3 regions of the Methylobacterium sp. 391_Methyba4 genome follow, and region 1 is predicted to be linked to each of the others. Evidence: predicted binding sites of a transcription regulator. Region 1 holds the regulator's gene; each other region holds the start of a gene.
What was found. Region 1 encodes LexA, which represses DNA repair genes until DNA is damaged. Its sites were predicted from a motif close to TGTTCNNNNTGTGTTCNG; they were not measured.

Region 1 (6,993 bases):
GATGACGGCCTGTTCCGGCACGAGCCGGCCGTGGACCTGCCGTCCCTGGCCCCGTCCGAGGCGGTGGCCGAGGATTATGCCGCCACCGGCCTGTCGCTGCAGGGGCACCCGGTCGCCTTCTTCCGGGGGCGGCTCGCCCGGATCGGCGCGATCCCGGCCCGGGCGCATCTCGATCCCGCCCTGCCCCAGGGGGCGCGGGTCACGGTGGCGGGCCTCGTGCTGATCCGCCAGCGGCCCGGCACCGCCAAGGGCGTGGTGTTCCTGACCCTGGAGGACGAGACCGGTATCGCCAACGTGATCGTCTGGAAGACGGTGTTCGAGGCCAACCGCCGGATCGCCATGCAGGCCCGGTTCCTCGCCGTGCGCGGCCGGATCCAGCGGGCGGACGGGGTGGTCCATCTCGTGGCCGAAGGGTTTCGCGATCTCACCGCGTCCCTGCGCGACCTGCGCGAGGCCGGGATGAAGCTGCCCCCCGAGAACACGGATTTCGGCGTGCCCCCGGATCGGCGCGTGTATCGCAGCCGGGATTTCCACTGAGGAACGCCCCTCGACAGGCCCCGCGCCGCGCGTAGAGTGCGGCCATGTCGAGCTTCGCCGTTCCGCGCCTCCTCCTCGCCGCCTGCGCGGCCCTCCCCCTCTGGGCGGAGGCCGCCCGGGCCGACAGCTGCGACGACCTCACCCGCCAGATCGCCGGCGCCATCGGCGGCAAGGTCGGCAAGCGGGCGGGCCCCAGCATCGACATCCGCATGGCCGGCCCGATCAAGTTCGACGTGACCTGCCGGGCCGAGCCGATCGTGCAGGCGACCTCGGCCGAGCCCGCCCCCTCGGCGACCTTCTTCCGCGACCTGTCGGTGGCCTCCGAGATCCTGGTCGGCGAACCGGCCGCGACCGTCGAGCCGATCATCGCCAGCGCCTACCGGACCGCGCTGTCGGAGCGGCGCAAGTCGTTCATCCAGCAGAACGGCTGGTCGGCCTCCTGCTACACCGACCCGGGCAGCACCGCGATGCGGACCCTGTGCTCGGTGGGGCGCATCCCGCCGGGGTGATGCGATATCGACCCCGGCAGGATGCGCGCGAAGGGGCCGATCAGTACTCGATCACGCCGTCCAGGGCGTAGTGCTTCACGGTCTTCCGGTTGGCGATCAGCTCGTCCACCGTCGGCTCGCCCTTGAGGGCGCGGGCGATGGCGAGCTTCGTCGCCTCGTAGTTGGTCCGGTAGAGGTCCTTCTGGTCGAGGTTGTCGTCCTCGGCGCAGCGCTGATCGAGCCAGATCATGATGATCATGCACAGCTCGTCGAGCCCGTCCTTGGGCAGGATGCCCTCGATGATGCAGTCCACGATCGCGTCGCCGGTGGCGGCCTGGACCACGCCGCCGAGGAGCTCGGCATACTCGGCCGTGTGGATCGTGACCTTGGTGGTCATCATCGTGGCAGGGCGCACGAGCTGGTTGAGGTCGCGGACCACGAACATCCGCGTGTGGCCCTGGACCTGCCCCATCATCGACGCGAAGGCCTGGCCGACCGGACCGCGCACCGAGCCGATCAGCACCTCCGGCATGGCGTCGGTGTACTGGCCCTCGGCCGCCAGCACCGTGGCCTCGCCCGTGCGGAACCAGATCTCTTGCATGTTCGAACTCCACCTGATCGGAGCCCGCGGGAGACATCATCGGAGGCCCCGCGTCAATCGCGTCAGAGCAGGCCCACCCCGTCCAGGACGCCGACCATCGCGAACGCGATCGTGATCCCCGACACCGCGTAGACCACCCCCTTGTAGACGCCCGCCACGCGCTGCCCCTCTGGCAGGGCCCGGGTGGCGAGGAGGATCAGCAGGCCGAGCGCCAGGGGCAGGAGCAGCGCGTTCATCACCTCCACGGCGATGTTGAGCGCCACGAGATCCGGCACGAGCTGCACGGCGACCGCGCCGGCCGCGACCGCGAGCGCGAAGGCGCCGTAGAAGGCCGGAGCCTCCCGGGGCGACTGCTCCAGGGAGTGCGGCCGGCCGGTCACGTCGCCGAACCCCCAGGCCAGCGCCAGGGCCACGACGTTGAGCGCCACGAAGGCCGCCGCGATGATGCCCACCCCGAACACCACCTGCCCGAGCCACGGCCCCAGGGCCGGCGTGAAGGCGCCCGCGAGATCGCCGACGGTCTCCAGCCCCTTCGCGCTGCCCTGCCCGGCCTTGCCGATCGTGGCGGCGGCGGCGACGAGGATCGCGCCCATCACGCATTGCGAGACCACCGCACCCACGAGTGTGTCGAGCCGCGAGCGCCGCGCGTGCTCCCAGCCCAGGCCCTTATCGACGATCGCCGACTGCTGGTAGAAGATCATCCACGGCATGATCACCGCGCCGATATTGGCCGCGATCAGCACCCGGAACTGGCCGTCGCCCAGCGGCATGTGCCCGAAGGAGGCGACGATCTCGGGCAGGTTCGGCCGCGCCGCGACGGCGAGCCCGACGAAGACCAGCTCGAACAGGCCGACCACGATCGCCACGACCTCGACGCGCCGGTAGCTCCCGGTGAAGACGAGCCCCAGGAGCAGGCAGGCCGGCAGGCCGAGGCTCACGAGCCGCGGCACCCCGAACAGGTCCCCGATGCCGGCGATGCCGGAGAATTCCGTGACGATGGCGCCGATGCCGGCGACCACGAGGCCGCCGTACGAGATCCAGGCCCAGGCCGGCCCGTAGCGCTCCCGGATCAGCGCGCCGTGGCCGCGTCCGGTGGCGGTCCCGAGTCGCACCGTCAGCTCCTGGACGACGTACAGGATTGGCACCAGCAGGATCTGGAGGAGCAGGAGCGAATAGCCCCAGCGCGCCCCGCTCTGGGCCGCCGTGATGAGGCTTCCGACATCCGTATCGGCCAGCATCACCACGAGTCCGGGGCCTGCGGCCTTGAGGTAAGCGGACAGGCGAGGCAGGGAAGCGCTGGGCACGGCTCGGGAACAGTCCCGCGCACGGCCGGTTCCGGCGGGCGCCTGCGGCGTTTTCCCGGGGCAGGCGGGAGGGACATGTGATGGCGGAGAGCACGGATCGGGGCTCCGGCTGGAGCCTGCAGGCGACCGCCGTGCCCGACGGGGTGCGCCTGGAACTCGCCCTGGCCGACCTCGGCGGCGCGCCGGTCACCGCCGCGATCGTTCTCGACCGGGCGGAAGCCCGGGCCTTCGCCCGCGCCCTGCTCGCCGCCGCCGGCGACGCGGCGGAACGGACCTTCCCGAAGCCGGGCGCCTGACGGCGCGCCGCCGGTCGGTCAGCGGGCGAGACCGGGATTGCGGCCCGGCAGGCGGGGGACCACGGTGCCGCGCTTCTCGATCGGCGTGTCGCAGGCGTAGGCGAACTCGGTCTTCAGCGGATCGAACACGGTCTCGCCGGTGATCCGGCAATCCTCGCGCACGGTCTCGTCGAGATAGGCCCGGGCGGCGGTGCGGAAGCGCTTCACCCGGGTGGCGTTCGGCTCCGGATCGATCCGGGCCTCGCTCAGGTTGCAGCCGGTATATTCGCGCAGGGCGTTCGAGACGATCAGCATCCGGCGCATCTGCCGGTTGTCGTAGACCTCGTAGGGCTCCTTGCAGCCGATCGTCACCACCTGGGGGGTGAGCGCCACGTAGTTCCGCGAGATGTAGGAGAACCCGGTGGTGCAGCCGGCGAGGCCGAGGGCGGCGAGGCCGAGGGGCAGCAGAGCTGCGGGTCGTCGCATCCTCGTCATCCCAAGAGGGTCCCAGCCCGCGGCCCGGATCCGCCGCCTTCCCGGCGGGGCGCCGCGGTGCATTGAAACGGCTCCGCTTGCGCCGTCAATGCGTTTCTCGACCTTGCTCCCGCGAGCGCGGAGCGACGCGCCAAGCGTAGCGGTGCCGCCCTTGCGGAACACTTGCGGAACGTTTAACCTGTTCGTGATTTGTTTCAGAGACCGTCACGGGGCGGTCTGCCAAGCCGCGAGTCCCCCTTCGATGCTCACGCGCAAGCAGCTGGACCTCCTGCGTTTCATCCAGAGCCGGATGCAGGAATGCGGCGTCCCGCCGTCCTTCGACGAGATGAAGGACGCCCTCGACCTCAAGTCGAAATCCGGCATCCACCGGCTGATCACGGCCCTGGAGGAGCGCGGCTTCCTCCGGCGCCTGCCGAATCGGGCGCGCGCCATCGAGGTGATCCGCATTCCCGAGAGCCTGAGCCAGACGGTCCCATCTTCGGCCCCATCTTCGGCCCCGGCCGAGCCGCGCCGTTTCACCCCGAGCGTGGTCGAGGGCGGCAAGTCCAAGCAGCCGCCGGCCCCGGCCAGCACGCGGATGATCGATGACGCCGGTCGTGCCATTTCGATCCCGGTGATGGGCCGGATCGCCGCCGGTACGCCGGTCTCGGCGATCCAGAACCAAAGCCATGCCATCACCCTGTCGCCGGATTTCGTGGCCGGCGGCGAGCACTACGCCCTGGAGGTGCGCGGCGACTCGATGGTCGAGGCCGGCATCCTCGACGGCGACCTCGTGGTGATCCGCAAGCAGGACACGGCCAATACCGGCGACATCATCGTGGCGCTGATCGACGACGAGGAGGCGACGCTCAAGCGTCTGCGCCGCCGCGGCTCCTCGATCGCCCTGGAGGCCGCCAACCCGGCCTACGAGACGCGCGTCCTCGGGCCCGACCGGGTCCGGATCCAGGGCCGCCTCGTCAGCCTCGTCCGCCGCTACTGAAGCGGCTCGGCCGGCGCGTCGCCGGGGGCGAAGTCCCCGCCCGACGCATCGGTTTCCGGAGGCGTTGTCGCCCCGTCGTCAGAGGCGCGGGCCTCCGCGGAGGGCGCGGTGACCAATTGTGGCGGTCCCGGCCCGTGTCCCGAGCGTGGTCGCCAGGGCACGGCGCGGCCATCGGCCCGGGCGTGATGGGCGACGAAGCTCTCGCCATCGGACCTGAGGGCGACGGCGCCCTGGGCGGCCAGGACGCGCCGGTCGATCACCAGGGGGCCGGTGCAGGTCGGTGGGGCCACGAGGCCCGTGATCAGCACCGCGGCGCGGGCGCAATCCTCCGGGAAGGCCCGCCGGTCCCGGACCAGGGCGACCGCCCGTCCGTCCGGCAGGCGCGCGGTGCATCCGAGCCGATCACAGCGGCCGCTGCCCGATCGGACGATCAGTGCCCCGGCTCCCCGTCCGTCGCCGTCCGCCTTCAGCCATTGTTCGAGGACGAAGCCGGACGGGCTGCCGAGGGCCGCGAGCCGTCCGTCCGGCCCCCGCACCGCGGCCCCCGCACCCTGCCGATCGACATAGAGGTCGTAGCGGTCGGGTCGGGCCGCGACGACGAGTCCGAGCAGGATCGGCGGCACGGCGAGCCAGCGCAGGCGGGAGGCCGGTAACGTCGCGAGCAGCAGGCCCGCGGTCAGCAGGAACAGCGCCGCGGTGCCGAAGGCCGGTACGACCACGATGGCCCGCTCGAACCCGGCGATCCAATGGGAGACGGCGAGCATGCCCCCCACCGCCTGACCCATCAGCCACCAGATCGGGCGGTCGAGGGCGAAGGGATAGGCGAGGATCCCGATCACCGCGGAGGGCATCACCACGAGGGAGACGAGCGGCAGGGTCAGGGCGTTGCCGACGAGGCCGAAGGGCTGGATCGTCTGGAAATGGTAGGTGGCGAAGGGCGCGGTCGCGACCTGCGCCACCAGGGTCGTGGCCAGGGTCCCGGTGACCGCCGAGAGGCCGCTGCCGACGAGCCGACCGAGCCGGCCCGCCCCGGGGCGCACGAACAGCCGCCCGTCGATCAGCCGTGCGCAGGCGATCAGCCCGGCCACGGCGCCGAAGGACATCTGGAAGCTCGGGCCGAGCAGGCCCTCCGGCTCCCGGGCCAGGGCGATCAGCGCCGCGAGGGCGAGGTTGCGCATCGACAGGGCGGGCCGGTCCACCAGGATCGCGCCCAGCATGATCAGGGTCATGATCAGCGAGCGTTCGGCGGCGATGTCCCAGCCCGAAAAGGCGCAGTAGGCGGTGACGCCGACCATGGCGAAGCCGGCCGCGATCTTCTTGATCGGCCAGAGGAGCGCGCAATGGGGGACCAGCGCGAGGAGCGCCCGCACCAGCCAGAACACCACGCCGGCGGCCAGCACCATGTGGAGGCCCGAGATCGACACAACGTGGTAGATTCCGGCGGCGCGCAGCGCATCGTTGGTCGCCGGGCCGATGAGGCCGCGCTTGCCGGTCACCAGGGCCGCCGCCACCGCGCCCGCCTGGCCGCCGGCGGCCTCCGCGATCCGGCGGGTGAGCCCGTTCCGGGCCGCGTCGAGCGTGGCGGCGAGCCGCAGGCGGAGGGGCAGCGGCTCGGTCGGCGCCCGGATCGTGACCGCCCCGACCAGGGAGCCCACCGCGCCGATCCCCTGGAAGTAGGCGTCTCGGGCAAAATCGTAGCCTCCGGGCCGGGCCGCCTCCGGGGGAGGCAACAACCGGGCGGTGGCGGCGACGACGTCCCCGGGAAGCGGGGTCGGCGTCTTGCGGAATGACACCCGCACCCGGGCGGGCCGCGCCTCCGGCGCAAGGCCGGCGAAGCTCTCCACCCGGATCAGCAGCCGGGCGCCGACCTCGCGCTCGTCCAGGGCCTCGACCGTTCCGATGAGGGGGCCGATGGTGGTGCGGGTGAGGACCGGGGCGGCGACCTCCGAGACCCGCCAGGCTGCCGCCGCGAAGCCGAGGAACGCGGCCGCCACCGCGAGCACCGCCGCCAGCGCCGCCGGGCGCGCGCCGAGGAGCGGGATCGGCGCCAGGGCAAGGGCGGCGGCGACAAGGGGCGCGGCCAGGCTCGGCGCGCCGTCGGTCGCCGCGAAATAGACCAGGATCCCCCCGCCGAAGGCCACCGCCAGCCAGGGGAACAGCCGGCGCTGCTCGGCGTCCCGGGCGAGGCCTTCGGCCACCCAGTGGCGGATGACCGGGAGGGCGGGCGCGCGGGGGCCGGCCAGCGCCACCGCGCCGCCCGCCAGCCTCGCGCCGATCCGCCGCATCGCCGCCGCCCCGTTCCGCGCGACCTGTC
Region 2 (6,993 bases), 3.3 Mb from region 1:
CGCTGGTACCTCGACGGCAAGCGCGAGAAGAAGCCCAACACCTTCACGGACTTCATCGCCTGCGCCCGGGCCCTGATCGCGGCGCGCTACACCGCCGAGAAGCGCATCGTCGCCCATGGCGGATCGGCGGGCGGGATGCTGATGGGGGCGGTTGCCAACCTCGCGCCGGAGCTGTTCGCCGGGATCGTCGCCGACGTCCCCTTCGTCGACGTGCTCAACACCATGCTCGACGCGGAGCTGCCCCTGACCCCGCCGGAATGGCCCGAATGGGGCAACCCGGGGGAGAGCGAGGCCGCCTTCCGGACGATCCTGTCGTACTCGCCCTACGATAACGTCGCCGCCAAGGACTATCCGGCGATCCTGGCGCTCGGCGGGCTCACCGACCCGCGCGTCACCTACTGGGAGCCGGCCAAGTGGGTCGCGCGGCTGCGCGCCACCATGACGGGCGGCGGGCCGGTGCTCCTGCGGATCAACATGGAGGCCGGCCATGGCGGCGCCGCCGGCCGGTTCGACCGGCTGGAGGAGGTGGCGCTGATCTACGCCTTCGCGCTCATGGCGGTGGGGAAGGCTTGAGCGCCGTCGTCCGTGCGGGCGCATGGCCCATGACGGCGATGACGGGGCCATGACGGGGCCATGACGGGGCGCGGCGCCTGAGGCGTTCAGAGGGGCCGGTCCCACGGAGATGGGAGCTGCCTCAGGATGCGGCCGGCCTCACGGTCGGACCTCGGCGGGAGCCGGCGGTTGGGCGATCCCCTCGTCCGGATTGCGGGCCCGCTTCGCCGCCTCCTCGGCGGCCTTCTCCCCGGCGGCCTTCTCCGCAGCCGCTTTCTCGGCGGCAGCCTTCTCGGCCGCGGCCTTGAGAGCCGCCGCGCGGGCCCGGTCCATCTCGATCCGAGCGCGGCGGCGCTGCCGCTCCACCTGGTCGGCCTCGGTCAGCTCGATCGTCTCCAGCTCGCGCTGCAGCACGAAGGCGGCGAGGCCGTTCGACAGGGTGCCGACATCCAGCACCCGCTCCGGCGCGCCGAGGGGCCCGGTCAGGCCGAACTGGACCGCGGGCGGGCCGGCATTCCAGCCCCGGGGGACCGGGCCGCCCACAAGCGTGCCGCGGACGTTGAGGCGGCCGGCGCGCAGGTCGTAGCCGACGGTGCCGGCCCAGCGGGCCGGGCCGAGATCGAGGTCGAACGGCCCGGCCCGCAGGACGCCGCCCACGATGGTGGCGGCGGCCCGGGCGGATCCCCGCGCCTGCCCGCCGCCCCGGGCGAGTTCCTCGGTGACCAGGGCCTGGAGCCGCCCCTCGCGGAGCGGGTCGTCCATCTCGGCCGCCCGGGCCAGCACCCGGCCGAGGGCCGCAGGATCGGCCGCGGGCAGGCTCAGATCGGTCAGGGTGAGCGCGCCGCTGCCCGAGAGGCTGTCGGCGAGGCCCGGCAGGGTCTCGGCCGTGGCGGCGAACCGCAGATCGGCGCTCAGGCGGCCGCCGATCGGGCCGCCGGCCAGCGTCGGGAGCGCCGCACCGTCGAGGCTGCCCGAGCCGGAGACCGCAGCGCCGGCCCCGAGGCGGGCGATCGTCACCGAACCCGCGAGCCGTCCCCCGGCGAGCTTGCCGGACAGGTCCCGCAGGATCAGGTTCCCATCGGTGAGGCCCAGGCCGGCCGTCGCCTCCGTGGCGACGAGGCCGCGCCCGAGATCCAGGCTGGCGACGCGGGCGTCGAGGGACAGGGCCGGATGGGCCGTCGGCGGCCCGAACGTGCCGTTCGCCCCCGGCGGGATCACCAGGGCGGCGGCGAGCTGCGGCACGGACAGGCGGTCGAGGGCGAGGCGGCCGTGCAGGGCGCCGCCCGCCGCCCGCAGCAGCGTCCCGTTCACCCCCGAACCCGCGACCGTGCCGGCGATGGCGGCGGCGGCCTCGCCCTGCTGCCGCGACAGCGTGACGGTGAGGTCGGCCGGCCACGCGCCGGGGGCCAGGGTCGCGGCGCCGGCGAGCGTCAGGAACGGCGCCAGATCGGCCGTGTCGGCCCGGACTTCGCCGCCCGTGGGCACGAAGTCGGGACCGACCAGGATCGGGCGGCCGGTGGAGAGCCGGAGGCCCGCGACCGTGCCGTTCGCCGTCAGGGCGAGGGCCTGGCCGTCCGGCCGCTCGGCCGTCACGTGCAGTTCGGCGGGCTGCTGGAGGCCAACGATGTCGGTGCGGCCGAACCACGCCCCCGCCCGGGGCGCGGTGAGCGTGGCGGTGCCGCCCTCGATCCGCGTGCCGCGGCTCGCCAGGGTCAGGTCGAGGGTGCCGCCGCCGGCGCTGCCCCGCGCCTGAGTCCGCAAAGCCGCGGCCGCGCCGCCCGCCCGGTCGAGGGTGACGGCGAGGTCGAGGGGCGCGTCCCGCAGGACGGCGGGCAGCAGGCGGATCTCGCCCACCCAGACCCGCTCGAGCAGGCCGAGCAGCGGCGCCGCCGCCGGGGCCTTCAGCCGTCCGGAGACGCGGCCGGTCCCGTCCGCGCCGATCTGGCCGGACAGCCGGGCGCTGGCGCCGGCGAGATCGGTGACGTCGAGGCTGTCGACCGTGAGGCCGGCGCCGTCGGACTGGATCCGCGCCGCGATCGTCCCGGTGCCGGAGCCCGTGGCGCCGAACCGGACATCCTTCGCTTCCAGGGTCAGGGCGAGGTCGGTGTCGCGCAGGGTCCCGAGCGTCGTCCCAAGGGGCGGCAGGCCGGCGATGTCGAGGCCGCTGGCGCGGATCTGGGCCTCGAAGCGGCCGCGCTCGGTGCCCTCGGCGGCGGTGTAGCGGGCGTTGCCGGTGATCCGCGCCGGTCCGAGGCCGAGGCGCAGGTTGCGCAGGGACAGGCCGGTGGCGGCGGCCGACAGGTCGGCGGCGGCCTCGACCGTGCGCCCGTCGAGGAGCGCGACGAGGGGCCCCTCGGCGCCGAGGCGGCGCAGATAGCGGCCCAACGCCTCCGAATCGGGGGCGGTGAGCGCCACCGGGCCGGTGAAACGCAACGGGGCCGTCTCGACCTGCCCGCTCGCCGCGACGGTGGCGTCGGCCGGGCCCGTCACCGACAGGCGGCGCAGCAGCAGGCCGCCGGCCCGTTCCAAGGTGCCGGTGAGGGCGAGGTTCGACCAATCCTCGCCGCCGAGCACGGCGCTGCCCACCGTGAGGTCGAGATCGAGCATGGCCGGCAGGCTGCCGGCCGAGCGCGGCAGGCCGCGGCCGATCAGGTTCTGGCCCTCCGCCGAGGTCAGGAAGGCGTCGAGGTCGAGGCGGCGGGCCTCGAGGGTCAGGCCGCCGCGCCACTGGCGGAGATCGAGCCGGCCGGTGCCGCCGAACCGCAGGCTCCGGCCCCCGGGATCGATGGCGAGGTCGACGCCCTCGAACCGCACCTGCGTACCCCGGGCCTTGAAGGTGCCGGCCAGCGAGAAGGGCAGGTAGGCGCCCGCGGCCTGGGTCGGCGGCCCGACGACGAGGCGCGCCGAGCCCTCGGCCTCGACCAGGGAGCCGCCGGCTTCGCTCGGCGCGAGGCCAAAGCGTGCATCCGCCTCGAAGCGCGGAGCCGCGTCGCCGCCGCCGGAGATCTTGGCGGCGAGGCGCCCGTCGGGTCCCGGCGTGCCGCTCACCGCCCGGAACGGGATGCCGCCGCTCGTCCCCTCGACCCGCCAGGGGCCGACCAGGGCCGGCGCCTGCAGGTGCAGGTCCTGGACGTAGAGCTGGTCGGTCCGCCCGGTGGCGGGCACCTGCGTGGTGACCAGGAACTGCTGGATCTGCAGGTTCTCGATCGCGAGGTCGCGGTCGCGCAGGGCGCCACCGAAATCGGCCGGCAGCTTCAGGGCGTCAGGGCCGGCGACCGGGAGCTTGATCTCGGCCCGGCCGATCCGGGTCTCGGTGAAGCGGAACTCGCCCTTCAGGAGCGGCGCGAGGGCGATCTCGGCCTTGACGAACCGGGCGTCCAGGCTCGGCCGGTCCGGATCGGCGCCGAGATGCAGGCGGTCTACGCGCAGCCGCGGCGAGGGCAGCAGCCGGACCTCGATCCGGCCGTCGGTCCGGACCGGGACGCCGAGGGACCGGGCGAGCGCCCGGTCGACGAGCGCGCGATGGGCCTGCCAGTCGACGAAGGGCGGAACGGCGAGCGCCGCCACGAGAACCAGGATGACGGCGCACGCCAGCGCGGTCAGAAGATCACGCAATGGTCCTGTTCCGCACCATCTCTCCGCGAGGCCGCGCCATCACCGTGCCGCCGTGCCCCGCGTGCCCCCGCGAGTCAGTTGTCACGGCCATAGCACGATAAGCCCCCGGGAGCGCCAGCGGCGATGCCACGGTCCGGAGCGGCTCTCGGCGCGCGCGCGGCGGCCCGCGGCACCCCGGGCCAGGAGCTCCGGACCGGGCGCGGATCCCCTCTCCCGTGCGGGAGAGGGATAGGGATGCGACCTCTCCGGAAAGACCTGATCCCTCACCCCAACCCTCTCCCGCGCGGGAGAGGGGGCTTGTCGCGCTCCGCCGCCGCTGTCGGCCCTCGATCACACAGGTGCCGATCCGCGGCCACCGGGGAGACGGCGGCGCCCCGCAGCCGGCCGCGGGCCCCGAAGGGCGCGGATCGTCCCGGCGCGGCGCGAACGGCCTCGACGCCGTTCGCGATTTGGTCCAGGGATGCGGGATGCAGAACCGCCCGCAAGCGCAGCCCGCCGGGGACGGCGCGCCCGCCACGTCCATCACCGCCCGCGCCATGGGCGCCCTCCGCCGCGACGCCGCCGGCTATCTCGAGGGGCTTAATCCCGAGCAGCGCCGCGCCGTCGAGACCACGGAGGGCCCGATCCTCGTGCTGGCCGGCGCCGGCACCGGCAAGACCCGGGTGCTGACCACCCGCATCGCCCACCTGATCGCCACCGGGCGGGCGCGCCCCTTCGACATCCTGGCGGTGACCTTCACCAACAAGGCCGCCCGGGAGATGAAGCACCGGATCGGCACGCTGATCGGCCCCGCCGGCGAGGGCATGCCCTGGCTCGGCACCTTCCACGCCATCGGCACCAAGATCCTGCGCCGCCACGCCGAGCTGGTTGGGCTCAAATCCGACTTCACCATCCTGGGCACCGACGACCAGCTCCGGCTGATGAAGCAGGTGATCGCCGACCAGAACGTCGACGAGAAGCGCTGGCCGGCCCGGGCCCTGTCCCACGCCATCGACGGCTGGAAGAACCGCGGCCTCGGCCCCGAGCAGGTGCCCCCGGGCGAGGCTGCCTCGTTCGCCTTCGGAAAGGGCGGCGCGCTCTACACCGCCTACCAGGCCCGGCTCGCGACGCTAAACGCCGTCGATTTCGGCGATCTCCTGCTGCTCTGCCTTAAGCTCTGGCGGGAGAACCCCGACGTCCTGGCCAATTACCAGGACCGGTTCCGCTACATCCTGGTGGACGAGTACCAAGACACCAACGTCGCGCAGTACCTGTGGCTGCGCCTGCTGGCGCAACAGCGCAAGAACATCGCCTGCGTGGGCGACGACGACCAGTCGATCTACGGCTGGCGCGGCGCCGAGGTCGACAACATCCTGCGCTTCGAGCACGATTTCCCCGGCGCGGTGGTGGTGCGGCTGGAGCGCAACTACCGCTCCACCGGCCATATCCTCGCCGCCGCCTCGGGGCTGATCGCCAAGAACGAGAGCCGCCTCGGCAAGACCCTGCGCACCGACGACGAGCCGGGCGAGCGCGTCACCGTCACGGGCGCCTGGGATTCCGAGGAGGAGGCGCGGATGCTCGCCGAATCGATCGAATCCCTCCAGGTGAAGCAGCATCCCCTGTCGGAGATCGCCGTGCTGGTGCGGATTTCCGCGCAGATGCGCGAGATCGAGGATCGGTTCGTCCAGCTCGGCCTGCCCTATCGGGTCATCGGCGGCCCGCGCTTCTACGAGCGCGCCGAGATCCGCGACGCCCTGGCGTATCTGCGCGCCACCGTGAATGTCAGCGACGACCTCGCCTTCGAGCGGATCGTGAACACGCCCAAGCGCGGCCTGGGCGACGCCACCCTGCAGCAGCTCCACACCTACGGCCGTGCCAACCGGCTGCCCCTGCGGATCGCCGCCGAGCGCCTGTGCGAGACCGACGAGCTGAAGCCCCGCGTCCGCTCGACCCTGCGGGCGCTCACCGAGAGCTTCGCACGGTGGGCGCGACTGGTGGAGGCGCAGCCGCACAGCGAGGTCGCGCAGACGATCCTCGAGGAATCCGGCTACACCGAGATGTGGCAGAAGGACCGCTCGGCCGACGCCGCCGGCCGGCTGGAGAACCTGAAGGAATTCGTCCGCTCCATGGAGGAATTCCCGGACCTCGCGGCCTTCCTGGAGCACGTCTCCCTGGTGATGGAGGCCTCCGAGGCCGAGGGCGCCGAGCGGGTCTCGCTGATGACGCTCCACGCCGCCAAGGGGCTCGAATTCGACACCGTGTTCCTGCCCGGCTGGGAGGACGGCCTGTTCCCGAACCAGCGGGCGCTGGACGAGAGCGGCCGCGCCGGCCTGGAGGAGGAGCGGCGCCTCGCCCATGTGGGCCTGACCCGGGCGCGCAAGCGGGCGAAGCTGTCCTTCGCGGTCAACCGGCGCATCCACGGGCTCTGGTCGTCGACCATCCCGTCGCGGTTCATCGACGAGTTGCCCGAGACCGCCGTCGACGTGGTCGAGGCCCCCGCCCACTTCTCGGCCGGCGCCTCGCGGTTCGACCGCAACCCGGCGCCGTTCGGATCGAGCTACGGCACGCCGGGCTGGCAGCGGGCGCAGGCCAACACCGCGCCGGGTGGCCGGTCCGGGTCCGGCGGCGGCTTCCGGTCGGCGGGCCCGGGCGGCCGCTCCGGCGGCCAGTCCGGCGGACCCCGCCAGATCGAGGGCGAGCTGATCGCCAAGTCGACGGGCGCGCCCTCGGCCTTCCAGGCCGGCCAGCGGGTCTTCCACACCAAGTTCGGCCCCGGAACGGTCGCGGGCGTCGATGGCAACAAGCTCACCGTTGACTTCGACAAGGCCGGCCAGAAAATGGTGCTCG
Region 3 (6,993 bases), 610 kb from region 1:
CCGGCCCGGAACAGGCCCGCATAGGTCGCCTGCTCGGCCGAGAGGGTGGCGAGCCGGCGCGCGGCCGCGAGGTCCAGGTTGCCGGAGGCGAAGACCGCCGAGGCGGCGGCCCGCTCCTGGCCGGCGGCTTCCTTCATGGCCAGGAAGGCCGCGTAGGCGTTCGCCCGGGCGGCGAGGCCGGCCTCGTCGATCGCCCCGCCCATCGCCCGCACGAGCCCGAGCCCCTCGCCGATCAGGCCGGTGTAGTAGCCGGCCGCCTGGGGGACGCCGGCCGTCAGGGCGTCCACCGCCCGCCGCTGGTCGGCGAGCCCGGCGAGCGCCTGGCCGAAACCCGCGCCGCGCGCCGCGAAGGCCGGGCCGTACTGCGTGGCCGCCGCCATCGCCCCGGGAAGGTCTGCGAGCGCCGCGTCGGTGCGCACGCGCTGGGCGGCGAGTTCGGGCCCGAACTGTGCGCCCTTCGCGCCCAGGAACAGGCTGGAGGCGCCGCGCTCGCGCTGGGCCTCATGCACGAAGGCGCTGATCCGCGAGGCGAGGCCGACGAGGCTCTCCACCCGGTCCATCTCGGCGCGCCGCGCCCACTGGTCGGACACCGTCCAGCCGGCGGCCCCCGCGAAGGCGAGGCTGGGGGCGAGCGCCACGACCAGGATCCGGGCGCGAAGCGAGGAGAGGAGGATCATCGGCGGCAGGACATCTCGGAGAACAGAACGGAGCTTGGCCGCAGGTCATAAAGATCTGGTTATGCTGACCTGCCCGGATTCGGTGCAGCTCTGCCTGATCGGATGGCAGTTTCGATCGGGGCGGCGCTGTCGGTGTGCAGGTTTGCCAGGTCTTCAGCGCGGGGATCATCGGTTCCGGGGATCGCCCGTGCGGGGGCGGGCCGTCTTTCATCAGCGGCGGTACTTCGGCGGAGGCCGTCCGGGGAATTCGCTCCCCCGGTTCTATTGCGGGGCGCGGGATCGTGACCCTGCGCCGGGTCATGCGGGACCGCCGCCGCCGGAGCGCCCTGAACCGCCGGGTCCTCTCCAGCGGGGGGCGACAGCTGCGCCTTTCCGCGCCCCGGCCCGCGTCGTCTCCGCCACCGCCGCCCCCCGGGCCGGGATCGTCGCTCTCGCCACCCCGCTCGTCACCCCGATCGACGACCCGGAGCGGCTGATTTCGGGCTCCGCAAGCGCCGGAGCCTGTGGCGGCCCCGGGCGTTCCCGTCGTCCCGGCGCGCGATGTGCGGCCCGCAGGATGGGCGGCCCGCAGGATGGGCGGCCCGCAGGACGTCGCCGCCGGGGCGCACGCCTCGACGGGCTGTCTCGCCGCGTTGACGCGGGGCGCCTGCGCACCACCCTGGGTGAGCATGACGGGGGGATCGACGCCGCGAGCCCGCGGCGCGCCCCGGCGCCGATCGAGAGCGGGCGGGCCGAGGACAGGATCGTGCGCGACGGTCTTCGGAGTGAGGAGGACGTGATGTCGGAGGCGGAGGCGGAGGCGATGGCGGACGCGGCGGGGACCGGCATCTTCGACGTGGCGGCGCTGGCGGCGGCGCTGCCCGGCAGCGCCCAGACCCTCCTGGTCGACACCTATCTGACCGACCGGGAGGCGGCGAGCGCCCGGGTGTTCCGGGTCTACCGGCCGACTCCGCCGCACTACCACGCCACCTGCGACGAGTATCTCTACTGCCTGTCGGGCCGGGGCACGGTCTGGCTGGGCGACCCGGCCGCCGCGACCGCATTCGGCCCCGGTCAGCTCCTGGTCTTCGAGAAGGGCACGGTCCACGCCATGCCGGAGATCGATCCCGCGGAAAAGGTGGTGTTCCTCGCGATCGACACCCCCCGGCGGGCGCCCACCGACATCGTCTTCGTGAACCCAGAGGACGGCAGCCCCGCCACCTTCATGGCGCGCAACGCCGAGGCGTGAGCCTCACACCGGCAGGGACCGCCCGGCCGCCGCCACGGCGAGGAGCAGGGCCGCCACGAGCAGGAGCGCGGCGGACAGGCCCAAAGCCTGCGCGGCGAAGCCGATCAGCGCCGGGCCCGCCAGCACCCCGGCATAGCCGAGCGTCGTCACCGCCGGCACCGCCACGCGCGCGGGCATCGCGGTCTGGCGGCCGGCCGCCGTGAACAGGACCGGGACGATGTTGGCGCAGCCCGCCCCGACCAGGGCGTAGCCGGCGAGGGCCGCCTCCCAGGCCGGGACCAGGACCGAGAGCGCGAGTCCGGCGGCCGCCAGGAGGCCGCCGAAGACCACCACGGGCCGCCGCCCGAGCCGGGCCACGACCCGATCGCCGGCAAGGCGCCCGGCCGTCATCGTCACCGAGAAGGCCGCGTAGCCGAGCGCCGCCCAGGCCGGATCGAGGCCTCGCTGCTGGATCAGGAACACCGCGCTCCAGTCGAGGGCCGAGCCCTCGGTGAGGAACACCACGAAGCAGAGCAGGCCCAGCACCAGCACGATGCCCCGGGGGCGCGCGAAGGCGGGGACTCCGCTCCCCCCTGCCCGCTCCGCCGGCAGGATCCCGGGCCAGGCGGCCGCGAACAGGGCCGCGATCCCGGCGACCAGGAGCAGCACGCTCCAGCCCGCGCCGAGCCCGGCCGCCAGCAGGCCGCTGGCGATCAGCGCCCCCAGGATGCAGCCGAGACTGTAGAGGCCGTGGAAGCCCGACATCATCGGGCGCCCGCTGGCGTGCTCCACCACGACGGCCTGCAGGTTCATGACGCAGTCCACCGCCCCCATCCCGGCGCCGAACAGCACCAGCGCCAGGGTGAGCTCCACGAGCCCATCGCCCACGGCCAGCACCGGCAGGGCGAGGCCGATCGCCAGCGTGCCGGCGAGCAGGACCGGCCGGAAACCGAGCCGCGAAGCCGCCGCCCCGGCGCTCGGCATCGCCAGGATCGAGCCGATGCCGAAGGTGAGGAGCAGCAGGCCGAGCCCCGCCGCGTCGAGGCCGGCGCGGTCCTGCACCAGCGGCACCAGGGGCGCCCAGGTGGCGTTGGCGATGCCCACGATCAGGAACAGCAGCCGCGTGGACACGCTCTGTCCGCGGGCCGCATTCCGGTCCCCCGCCCCGCCGAGGGCGACCGGGTCGGTCAGGTCGAGCGCTGGCATCGGCACCTGTCGATGGAGTCGAGTCCGAGGGTGGATCCCGGCGACGTGGGGCCTCGGTTCCCGCGGTGCAACACCGGGCCGTCGTCGCGCGCGCCGTGCCGCGCGCCCGGAGGGGACACCGGCGGCCCCATGCGTCGGCGACTCGCCCGGTTCCTCGCAGGCGCCCTCGCGCGCCCGCTCGGACGACCGGTTGGACGCCCGCTCGGGCGCTGCCGGAACGCTTTGCCGCGCGCGCAAGGGCGGCGGCTCGTTCGCCGAGCGGTTGCCGCCGTACGCGTTTCGTTCTAGCAAGGGCGGCGCATGACGGACCTGCGTCCCGCCGGCCCCACCTTGCCGTCGGCCCCCTCGGGCTCGACATGTGTCGGAGCGGCGGCTGGCCCGCGCGCGAATCCGATCCGGATCCGATCCGACTGCGTCGACGCCTCGAAAGACCGCCGCCCTCATGGCCAAAGCCCAAGCTGGAAGTCGTGCCGCAAGCCGCGCCGGCGCCGCCCAAGCTGCCCCGACAGCCGCCGCGCAGACGGCGTCCAAGGCTCCGAAAGCCGCCACCGCCGCCCCGGCCCCGCAGCCCAAGCCGGCCCGCGCGAAGTCCGAAAAGCCCGCCCGCCCTGGGGCGGCTGCCGAGGCCGCGATCGACGCCAAGCTGGCGGCCCTGTTCGACGCCGCGCCGGCGAGCGCCCATGACCGGCGGGTCATCGCGGTCCGGGGGGCCCGGGAGCACAACCTCAAGAACGTCGACCTGACGATCCCCCGGGACAAGCTCGTGGTGTTCACCGGGCTGTCGGGCTCGGGCAAGTCGTCGCTGGCCTTCGACACGATCTACGCCGAGGGGCAGCGCCGCTACGTCGAGTCGCTCTCGGCCTATGCCCGCCAGTTCCTGGAGATGATGTCCAAGCCCGACGTCGACCAGATCGACGGGCTGTCGCCGGCGATCTCGATCGAGCAGAAGACCACCTCCAAGAACCCCCGCTCCACCGTCGGGACGGTCACCGAGATCTACGACTACATGCGCCTGCTCTGGGCGCGGGTCGGCATTCCCTACTCGCCCGCCACCGGCCTGCCGATCGAGAGCCAGACCGTCCAGCAGATGGTCGACCGGGTGCTGGAACTGCCGGAGAAGACCCGGCTCTACCTGCTGGCCCCCGTGGTCCGCGGTCGCAAGGGCGAGTACCGCAAGGAAATCGCCGAGTACCAGAAGAAGGGCTTCCAGCGCCTGCGCGTGAACGGCGAATACTACGCCATCGACGACGTGCCCAAGCTCGACAAGAAGTTCAAGCACGACATCGACGTGGTGGTCGACCGCATCGTGGTCCGGGCCGATATCGGCTCGCGGCTGGCCGAGTCCTTCGAGACGGCCCTGGAGCTGGCCGATGGCATCGCGGAGGTCGTGTTCGCGGATGCCCCCGAGGGCGAGACGCCCCGGACCATCACCTTCTCGTCGCGCTTCGCCTGCCCGGTCTCGGGCTTCACCATCGCGGAGATCGAGCCCCGGCTGTTCTCGTTCAACAACCCGTTCGGCGCCTGCCCGACCTGCAGCGGCATCGGCCACGAGATGCGGATCGACCCCGAGCTGGTGATCTCGGACCCCGGCTTGAGCCTGAAGCGCGGCGCCGTCGGCCCCTGGGCGAAATCGACCTCGCCCTATTACGGGCAGACCCTGGAGGCGCTGGCCGAGCATTTCGGCTTCAAGACCAGCGTCCCGTGGCAGAGCCTGTCGGAGACGGCCCGTGCCATCGTGCTCTACGGCTCGGGCAAGCAGGCGATCCGCTTCGCCTACGACGACGGGTTGCGCAAGTACACGGTCAACAAGCCCTTCGAGGGCGTGATCCCGAACCTGGAGCGCCGCTACAAGGAGAGCGACTCGGACGCCGTCCGGGAGGAGATCGGGCGCTTCATGAGCGAGACGCCCTGCGCCGCCTGCGGCGGCAAGCGGCTGAAGCCCGAGGCGCTCGCCGTGAAGGTCGCCATGGCCGACATTGCCGATGTCACGGCCCTCTCAGTCAGTGAGGCGCATCGCTGGTTCTCGGAGCTGCCGGAGAAGCTGACGGCGAAGCAGAACGCCATCGCGGTCAGAATTCTCAAGGAAATCCGCGACCGGCTGAGCTTCCTGGTGGATGTCGGCCTCGAATACCTGACGCTCGCCCGCGGCTCCGGCTCCCTCTCGGGCGGCGAGAGCCAGCGCATCCGGCTGGCCTCGCAGATCGGCTCCGGCCTCACCGGCGTGCTCTACGTCCTGGACGAGCCGTCGATCGGCCTGCACCAGCGCGACAACGAGCGGCTGCTCGGCACGCTCAAGCGCCTGCGCGACCTCGGCAATTCGGTGATCGTGGTCGAGCACGACGAGGACGCGATCCTGCAGGCCGATTACGTGGTCGATGTCGGCCCGGGCGCCGGTATCCATGGCGGCGAGATCATCGCCCAGGGGACGCCCGCCGAGGTCCTGGCCAACCCGGCCTCGCTCACCGCGAAATACCTCACGGGCGAGATGGCAGTCCGGACGCCCACCGCGCGCCGAAAAGGCCGCAAGGGCAAGCTCGGCCTGTTCGGCGCCCGGGGCAACAATCTGAAGGATGTCGATGTCGAGATCCCGCTCGGCACCTTCACCTGCATCACCGGCGTCTCGGGGGGCGGCAAGTCCACCCTGGTGATCGACACCCTCTACAAGGCGATCGCCAAGAAGCTGAACGGCGCCCTGGAGCACCCGGCCCCCTACGGACGGCTGGAGGGGCTGGAGCACCTCGACAAGGTCATCGACATCGACCAGTCGCCGATCGGGCGCACGCCGCGCTCGAACCCCGCCACCTATATCGGCGCCTTCACGCCGATCCGCGACTGGTTCGCGGGCCTCCCCGAGGCCAAGGCGCGGGGCTACCAGCCGGGGCGCTTCTCGTTCAACGTGAAGGGCGGGCGCTGCGAGGCCTGCTCGGGCGACGGCGTCATCAAGATCGAGATGCACTTCCTGCCCGACGTCTACGTCACCTGCGACGTCTGCAAGGGCAAGCGCTACGACCGCGAGACCCTGGAGGTGAAGTACCGGGCCAAGTCCATCGCCGACGTGCTCGATTCCACCGTCGAGGAGGCGGCCGAGCTGTTCAAGGCGGTGCCGGCGATCCGCGACAAGCTCGAGACCCTGAAGCGGGTCGGCCTGCACTACGTCCATGTCGGTCAGCAGGCCACGACCCTGTCGGGGGGCGAGGCGCAGCGGGTGAAGCTCTCCAAGGAGCTGTCGAAGCGCGCCACGGGGCGCACCCTCTACATCCTCGACGAGCCGACCACCGGCCTGCACTTCCACGACGTCGCCAAGCTCATGGAGGTGCTCCACGAGCTGGTCGACCAGGGCAACACCGTGGTGGTGATCGAGCACAACCTCGAAGTGATCAAGACCGCCGACTGGGTGATCGACATGGGTCCCGAGGGCGGCGACGGCGGCGGCCGGGTCGTGGCGCAGGGCACGCCGGAAGAGATCGCCCGCTCCAAGGCCAGCCATACCGGCCGGTTCCTGCGCGAGGTGCTGGAGCGGCGCCCCGCGGCGCCCGCGCGCCGAGGCCGCGCCGCCGAGTAGCGCGCCAAACCTTCCGGGTAAGCTGCGGCGTCGGACGCACCGGCGACAGGGCCGGCCGCGGGCCCTCCCCCACACGGGACGGGCGGGACGCGCGGCCCCGGAGGATCGGCCCCTCCGGGGACGCGCAAATCCGCGAGCCCGACGGGACGAGGCAGGCGGTTCGGACCGGCCCGATCGCAGGCCGGCGCGGCAGTTTCTGCCGGGTGCCGTCCGCATATCCGCCCGGCCGGGCGGTGATTCGAGCCGCGGGGCGCCGGTTCGGGCCAGCCGCGGGCCGGTTCGAAGCCGGATTCCGGTCCGGATCCCGGCCGGGCGGCCCGCCCGGCGGCCTGCCCGATCAC

Region 2: the regulator LexA is predicted to act here: its motif matches at 4,607-4,624, upstream of P9K36_RS27725 (UvrD-helicase domain-containing protein).
Region 3: the regulator LexA is predicted to act here: its motif matches at 3,360-3,377, upstream of uvrA (excinuclease ABC subunit UvrA).

The regions. Positions count from the first base shown of each region.
Region 1 covers NZ_CP121475.1:2,569,807-2,576,799, forward strand. The annotation lists gene P9K36_RS11920 (error-prone DNA polymerase) at 1-537, shown strand, start outside; gene P9K36_RS11925 (hypothetical protein) at 582-1,046, shown strand; gene fae (formaldehyde-activating enzyme) at 1,087-1,626, opposite strand; gene P9K36_RS11935 (divalent metal cation transporter) at 1,689-2,930, opposite strand; gene P9K36_RS11940 (hypothetical protein) at 3,011-3,226, shown strand; gene P9K36_RS11945 (hypothetical protein) at 3,245-3,691, opposite strand; gene lexA (transcriptional repressor LexA) at 3,942-4,679, shown strand; gene P9K36_RS11955 (ComEC/Rec2 family competence protein) at 4,673-6,964, opposite strand.
Region 2 covers NZ_CP121475.1:5,883,864-5,890,856, reverse strand. The annotation lists gene P9K36_RS27735 (S9 family peptidase) at 1-573, shown strand, start outside; gene P9K36_RS27730 (AsmA-like C-terminal region-containing protein) at 712-4,167, opposite strand; gene P9K36_RS27725 (UvrD-helicase domain-containing protein) at 4,635-6,993, shown strand, end outside.
Region 3 covers NZ_CP121475.1:1,956,865-1,963,857, forward strand. The annotation lists gene P9K36_RS09225 (nitrate- and nitrite sensing domain-containing protein) at 1-677, opposite strand, end outside; gene P9K36_RS09230 (cupin domain-containing protein) at 1,480-1,905, shown strand; gene P9K36_RS09235 (MFS transporter) at 1,909-3,090, opposite strand; gene uvrA (excinuclease ABC subunit UvrA) at 3,533-6,652, shown strand.